2 regions of the Lactobacillus sp. B4005 genome follow, and region 1 is predicted to be linked to the other one. Evidence: riboswitches for the same ligand, from Rfam matches in the RefSeq annotation. Region 1 holds a riboswitch; the other holds the start of a gene.
The links. A riboswitch is a leader RNA that binds a small molecule or an ion and turns the genes downstream of it on or off. The one in region 1 is predicted to bind lysine.
Positions count from the first base shown of each region.

Region 2: linked by a shared signal. The riboswitch ahead of J3U73_RS06815 (ABC transporter substrate-binding protein/permease) and the one ahead of lysA (diaminopimelate decarboxylase) in region 1 are both predicted to bind lysine.

Region 1 is NZ_JAFNOZ010000003.1:36,937-40,894, reverse strand. It holds gene J3U73_RS07415 (N-acetyldiaminopimelate deacetylase) at 1-190, opposite strand, end outside; gene dapD (2,3,4,5-tetrahydropyridine-2,6-dicarboxylate N-acetyltransferase) at 195-905, opposite strand; gene lysA (diaminopimelate decarboxylase) at 918-2,225, opposite strand; lysine riboswitch at 2,329-2,506, opposite strand; gene J3U73_RS07400 (aspartate kinase) at 2,674-3,958, shown strand, end outside.
Region 2 is NZ_JAFNOZ010000002.1:493,849-497,806, forward strand. It holds gene J3U73_RS06800 (TerC family protein) at 1-610, shown strand, start outside; gene J3U73_RS06805 (DUF488 domain-containing protein) at 718-1,092, opposite strand; gene J3U73_RS06810 (DNA-3-methyladenine glycosylase) at 1,136-1,768, shown strand; lysine riboswitch at 1,852-2,028, shown strand; gene J3U73_RS06815 (ABC transporter substrate-binding protein/permease) at 2,140-3,765, shown strand; gene J3U73_RS06820 (amino acid ABC transporter ATP-binding protein) at 3,765-3,958, shown strand, end outside.

The sequences.
Region 1 (3,958 bases):
GATTGCTTCCCTTGACTCTGACTAAAATAGCAGTTGGCAGTTCAGGCACAGTTTTGCATTCCAAATAGTCTTGCCGAAATTGGTGGATAACCTGTAACAAGTACTTTTGCGTTTGTTTTTCTTCTAGGGCTAATTCCGGTATTTGATGTAAATCACGGCGGATTTGGATTAATTGCTCATTTGTTAGCATTGGCTTACAGCTTTCTTAAATCTTGTTCAATCTTGGTCTTACTTGTGGTTTTTTCATCCCGCTGCTTAATAATTTTAGCTGGGACACCGGCTACCACCGCATTTGCTGGCACATCAGCAGTAACAACTGCTCCAGCAGCAATAACTGCGTTATCACCAACTTGAACTCCTTCTAGGACAACGGCATTGGCGCCAACTAAAACGTTTTGGCCGATTCTAACCGGTTTAGCAGAAGCCGGTTCAACCACGCCAGCAATAACCGCTCCCGCACCAACATGAGTATTGGCACCAATAATTGCGCGCCCACCAAGGACAGCATTCATGTCGATCATGGCATTTTCACCGATTTCCGCTCCAATATTGATTACTGCTCCCATCATAATTACCGCATTAGCACCAATACTTACTTGTTGGCGAATCAACGCACCAGGTTCGATCCGGGCCGAAACATTTTTTAAATCCAATAAGGGAACGGCCGAATTGCGGCTACAATTTTCTACTTGATAATCATTGATCTTAGCCGCATTGGTTCTTAAAAACGGCACTAAATCCGCCCAGTCACCGAAAACCACCCCAACATGATCATTTACAAAGGGTCTTACTTCTACTGGCCAGTCTAATTTTGCCAGGTCACCTTTTACATAAACCTTAACTGGCGTTTTCTTGGGTGCATTGGCAATAAAATCAATTATTTCTGTCGCTGACATATTCTTCATTTGAATTCCTCACTATTCTTGATAAAAACGATCATGACTGACTAAATCTTCATTGGTTTCACGTGTAACAACTTCTTGTGCGTGACCATTTTCTGCAAACACAACAGCTGGCCGAGGCACCCGGTTATAGTTCGATGCCATGCTGTAACCATAAGCACCAGTTGCTAGCATTGCAATTACATCACCTGCTTTGGTCGCTGGCAGCGGCAGTTTTTTGATTAACAAGTCCCCTGATTCACAATAGCGCCCAGCCAAGTGGACTGTTTCGCTAGGTTGAGCAGCGGGATCACGGGCAAGAAGTGCTTCATAATCAGCTTGGTAAAGAGCCGGCCTAATATTGTCACCCATACCGCCATCTACTGCTACATAGGGCATTAATCCGGGAACATCTTTACGTGCGCCAATCGTATACAAACTGTAGCCCGCGCTACCGACGATTGAGCGACCAGGTTCAACCCAAACAGCTGGAACTTTCAGTTGATATTCTTCAGCTAACTGGCGAAGAGTTGTCACAATCTGTTCAACAAAAGTTCCTAAATCCAACACTTGGTCTTGGGCGGTATAACGAATACCAAAGCCGCCTCCAAGATTTAAGATTTGGGGCTGATAATCATATTTTTTGGCCCATTCACGGACAAGTTGCATTAGTTTTTTAACTTCAAGCTTAAAGCCGGTCGTTTCTAAAATCTGTGAACCAATATGTGCATGAAGACCAATTAAAGTCATCTGTTCACTAGCCTGTACTTGTAAAAAAGCCTGCTCGGCTTGCCCAGATTTGACGTCAAAGCCAAACTTACTGTCTTCTTGACCGGTCTGATCATATTCATGAGTATGTGCCGTAACGCCGGGGGTAATTCTTAACATGACCTGAATATGACTTTTAGTATCAGCAAGAACTTCCTCAAGAAGTTTAATTTCATGAAAGTTATCCAGAATAATTACGCCAACATGATTTTGCACCGCCATTAAAAGTTCTGCCTTAGTTTTGTTATTCCCGTGAAAACTGATTTTGCTACTTGGAAAGCCAGCTTTAAGGGCGGTAAACAATTCACCGCCTGAAACGACATCGATATGGCCGTGTTCTTGATTGACCACCTGATACATCGCAATGGTAGCAAAAGCTTTGCTAGCGTAACTGATTGCATAATCGATGTGCTGTTTGGTAAAGGCTTGCTGCAAAGCCCGAAACTGTTGCCGAATTTGAGTAACATCGTAAACTACAAGCGGCGTGCCGTATTCACGGGCTAAATCTAGTGCATCAACTCCACCGATCGTTAAGTGTCCTTGATCATTAGTCTCGTAATAATCATCTGCTGGCATCTGGTAACCCTCCGTTTTCTTGAATAAAAAAGGACTCTTTTGTGTGCGCTTAGCATACAAAAGAGTCCTTCAAAAAATTAAAATTAATTATTATCTGGTTCAATTTTGACGAGCGCTCCGCAAATTATTAACTTGCGACAGTCCGTAATCTCTTAAATTACGTCCCAGCCAATTAATTACCGCAATAATTAACGCTTCGGCAACCGCCCCTTTCACTGGTTTCTTAGTTTTTGCAGAAACTCCACCAGCTACTCTTGTTGGTCGCGACCTCTTCGATTAATAAAAATCTTATTATTAATCATAGCCGATGTCAACATTTTTTCATAAATAATTCACTTGCCTAATTTAAACACGCACTAAATCGCCTTTTCGGTTGCAGATTAAAATTAAAATGTTAAAATGCGTTACTATCAAACTTAAAATAATTTAATCAAGCAGGTGATCGAGAATGAAAGTTGTTAAATTTGGTGGTAGTTCTCTGGCAAACGGAGAACAGTTTCAAAAAGTGCTTAATATTATAAATGCTGATCCAACCAGAAAAGTAATTGTTACTTCAGCACCTGGAAAAAGATTTGAGCAGGATACCAAGGTGACTGACTTATTAATTGATTATGCTAAAAAAACGATCAAGCACCAAGACTGTGCCGCAATCGTTCAACAAATTTGGGCTAGATATAGCGAAATTGCACAATTTTTTGATTTAAATCCGGACACAATTGCACCTTTACACCAGGAATTGTGCGACTTACCCACAATTTCGTATCCAGACAATGATTTTCTCATGGCTGCATTTAAAGCCCACGGTGAAAAGCTCAACGCTCAGCTGCTAGCCCTTCTTTTACAACAAAAACATTTTCCGGCGCGCTTTCTCGATCCCCAAGAAGCCGGCTTTTTAGTCAGCAATGTCGCTAATGATGCTCAAGTTCTGGAAGAAACCTACCAAAATCTCTCTCGCTGGCGCGACATACCTGAAATTCTTGTTGTTCCGGGATTTTACGGTGTTACCCCAACTGGCAGCATTGCGACCTTTTCACGGGGTGGTTCAGATATCACCGGCGCAATTTGGGCCCGCGGAACTGCGGCCGACTTGTACGAGAATTTTACTGATGTTAATGCCATTTATGCTGCTGATCCAAGAATTGTGACCAAACCGCACCCAATCAAAATCATGACCTACCGAGAATTACGGGAATTATCTTATGCCGGGTTTTCGGTTTTTCATGATGAGGCACTAATTCCAGCGATTCAAGGTCAGGTATATATCAACGTGAAAAATACTAACCACCCTGAGCTTCCGGGTACGCTAATTGTTCCCGAAAAGAATTTTCATCCCAAAAATATTATTACCGGTGTCGCAAGCTCCAATCACTTTGCCGCTTTATACTTACATCGATATTTACTTAATAAAGAAACTGGTTTTACGTTAAAACTACTAAAAATATTTTACCAGTTTAATATCTCATATGAGCATATGCCATCTGGAATTGACGATTTAACCGTTATTTTTGACAAACGCCAGTTTACTGAAAAACTGCGCCAACAAATGTGCGCCGAAATTAAGCGAGTTCTCCAGCCTGATCAATTAGAATGGATTGATGATTATGCCATCATCATGGTTGTCGGCGAAGGCATGCGTAACAAAATCGGTGCCATGCAAAACATCACTACCCCACTGGCCCAAAGGCACGTTGCAATTCATATGATTAATCAGGGGGCTTCCCGTATTTCAATAA
Region 2 (3,958 bases), on a different contig from region 1:
GAAGCAACAAGAAAAATCATTATTTTACGGCATGTGGGGTGCCTACATTTTCCGTTTCATTGTAATTGGAATTGGTACATACTTAATTAATTTTTGGGAAATTAAATTGGCTGGTAGTCTCTATCTTTTCTACCTCGCCATTAAGTATTTTTATGATCAGCACCATCCACAAAAAGCCGCAGCCGAAGAAAAGGCTGAAGAAGCCAAAATTGCTAGTCATCGCCCAAAAAAAGGCAAACATTTCCTATCCCTATTTTGGCGGACAGTTATTTCAATTGAAGCGATGGATATCGTCTTTTCAATTGATTCGGTTCTAGCAGCCTTAGCCGTTTCCAGTAATCCGGTCGTCGTTTTAATTGGTGGCATGATTGGGATCTTATGCATGCGAGGTGTAGCTGAGATTATCATCAAATTAATGGATATTATCCCAGAATTGCAGCCAATGGCCTATGTTCTTATTGGGATTATTGCTCTAAAACTGCTAGTTTCATTGCCACCTCTGCACTATGAATTACCTAATACCGTCTTTGCAATAATCGTTTTTGGCGTCTTGCTGTTAACAATTGCGTTTCACTTTATCCGGATTAAAAAGCACGGCCGCAAGCTATAAATTTTGCTAAGGGCAAAACTACAAAATTAAAAAGTTAAGCTGCTTTAATGGGCTTAACTTTTTTATTGGTATTTTTAAGTAAAACAAGGCCGCTATTACTTCATTGTCTACTTGTGCAAATTAACTATTTGCCCTTCAACGTATTCTTTTAAAATCACAGCTTGATTATGCAGTGAGTCCTTTGCTCCGTATAAAAATAAAACATCCTGTTCTTGCAGCTTGTTTTCAACAGTTTTAACAAACTCGGCCCCTGCCGGATTTTCCGCCAATTCTACCAGGTACTTTTGCCTAAACTCAGAAAATTTATTATCATCATGATTGAACCATTTACGTAAAGCAGTTGTCGGTCCAATTTCTTTTGCCCAACAATCAAGGTGCAACACACTTTTACTCTTACCTCTTGGCCACAAACGGTCTACCAAAATACGGTAGCCCTCCGGCTGATCTTGAGCATATACACGGACTAGCTTTATTTTTGTCATTACATTCACCTCAATTATTATTAGTGTACTACTTTAGGAAAAAATGAATTACACAACTTATTTTACTAATCAATCAACCGAAACCATCAGTGCTGACTTAATCGGCCGGCCATTAACTTACCGCAGCAATAACCAGGTACTTGGCGGCTATATTGTCGAAACCGAAGCTTATTTGGGTGTTAAAGATCGTGCGGCACATTCATATGGCGGTCATCGCAGTCTGGCAAATGAAGGACTATATGGCCCCGGTGGAACAATCTATATTTATGCTCAGCGACAATATTTCTTTTTTGACGTAGCAACCAGACAAAAAGATGAACCACAGGGAGTTTTAATTAGAGCAATTGAACCCATCTGGGGAATTGAACAAATGTGTTTAAACCGCTCAGGTAAAAGTGGCATTGCATTAACCAGCGGACCAGCAAAAATGATGCAGGCATTTGGTATTCATGATAAAAAATGGGATTTACATTTTCTTAGTGATTCCCCTTTTACTATTGACCTAAACGACCATCACCGCAAAAATGCCCAGAAAATCGCAACTAGCCCACGCATTGGTGTCAACCAGTCGGAACGCGAATGGGCTAACAAAAAATTGCGCTTTTATGTGGCTGGAAATCCATATGTTTCCCGCATGAAAAAGCGTGACTATCGCTCAGATCATGGTTGGAAATGAGATAATGATAAAATAATCTTTAAATGAAAAGATTGACAAGCCTTTGTTTTTAGCCTATTATTTTTCATAAGTTAAATAATTTCCAATGCAATAGAGGTCGCGACCATTACAAAATTATCTGGAGTGAACGAACACAAAGAAAGATAACGTAAGAATTGTCGCCGAAACAAAAAGATTTTCGTTTTGATGTTTTTGTTGGGCTGCAAAGAGAATATCTTGCAGACTGTCCTGATTAATTCCCAGGGAGCGCTATATGATTTGTCTAAAGATGATTAATTATAACCTCGTTGTTTTGAAGAGCAATGAGGTTTTTGTTTACGCTTTTTATTGTATTGGCTTTATTTGAAACAAGATTTTCGGAGGTTTTCAAAATGAAGTCAAGAAATAAGTGGATTACTGTTCTGCTTTCTGTGCTGCTCAGTTTTATTATTGGCAGCAACTTCGACTTTTCTCAAGTTGAAGCAAAAAGTAATAGCGGTGAACTCAAAGTAGCTATGGAGGCCAATTACCAACCATACAATTGGACCCAAACTACTAACGCTAATGGTGCTGTTCCGATCGAGGGGTCAAACGAATACGCCAACGGTTACGATGTGAAGATTGCCAAAATTATTGGTAAACAGCTGCACCGCAAAGTCGTAGTTGTCAAAACCGAGTGGGATGGACTGCTGCCAGCTTTAACTAGTGGCAAGGCCGACCTGATTATTGCTGGGATGAGCCCAACGGCTGAACGGGCCAAGGCAATAAATTTCTCCAATGCTTACAGAAACAGCACTTTTGTTGTTATCACCAAGATTAATAGCAAATACGCTAATGCTAAAACATTAAATGATTTTAAGGGTGCGAAATTAACCGCCCAACAAGGTACTTCGCATTATGCTTTGATTAAGCAATTAAAGGGCGCTAAAAGACAGCCAGCAATGCGCGACTTTGCGGCAATGCGCCAAAGTTTAATTTCAGGAACGATTGATGGCTACGTTGCCGAAGATACCGAATCAACTTCCTTTAAGATGGTTGATCCTGACATTAAGGCGATTCCAATTAGCGAAATGGCCGGGTTCAAGGTTTCCAAGGAAGATTCAACTACTGCTATCGGAATTGCTAAGCCAAACAAGCAGCTGCTAAAAGAGGTCAACCACGTTTTAGGTACAATTCCAAATTCCCAGCGAACAAAGTTAATGACGACGGCCATTAAGCAGCAGCCAAAAACTGATGATAAGAAAAAGGGTAAAAACGGAAAGTCCGAGCCGTGGCTAGTTTCAATGTGGAAGCAATACGGCGGCATGATTTTAAACGGGATTGGCATGACCCTGCTCTTAGCCTTAGTCGGCACCATCGCCGGCTTCTTCATCGGCCTGTTTGTCGGTATCATCAGAACTATTCCAACTCCAACCAGCCAGGGTAAGAAATGGCTCTTAAAAATTGTCAATTGGCTCTTAGCCGTTTACATTGAGATCTTCCGGGGCACGCCAATGATGGTACAGGCCGCTGTAATTTACTATGGCATAGCCCAATTCTGGCACATTAATATTGACCGGACAATTGCTGCGTTAGTCATTGTTTCGATTAATACCGGTGCCTATTTAGCCGAAATTATTCGGGGTGGGATTATTTCAACACCCGAAGGTCAGTTTGAAGCAGCTAGTGCTTTGGGAATGACACATAATCAAAGAATGTGGCACATTATTTTGCCACAAGCAATCAAGAACTGTTTGCCATCAATTACTAACGAATTTATCGTCAATATTAAGGATACTTCCGTTTTGAGCATCATTTCTGTTTCTGAATTATTCTTTGTCGGAACAACGGTTGCCAGTCAAACCTTCAAGTTCTTCCCGACTTACTTAACCATTTCCGCAATTTACCTGTTGTTAACGTTCACGACTACCAGAATCTTCAATTTAATTGAAAAGCACCTGCAGGGTAGCAAAAACTACAACTTAATGGCAAACCAGGTTCAAGTAGGAGCAACAAAAGACACGGAGGCTAATAAATAATGACTGAAACAAATGAAACTATTTTAAGCTTAAAGCACATTCAAAAAGCTTTTGGTGAACATCAAGTTCTGCGTGACATCTCTCTTGATATTAATAAAGGCGAAATTGCTACGATTATTGGACCTTCTGGTGGTGGTAAATCGACTACTTTACGGTGTATCAATTTACTAGAAGAACCAACCGCTGGCAAAGT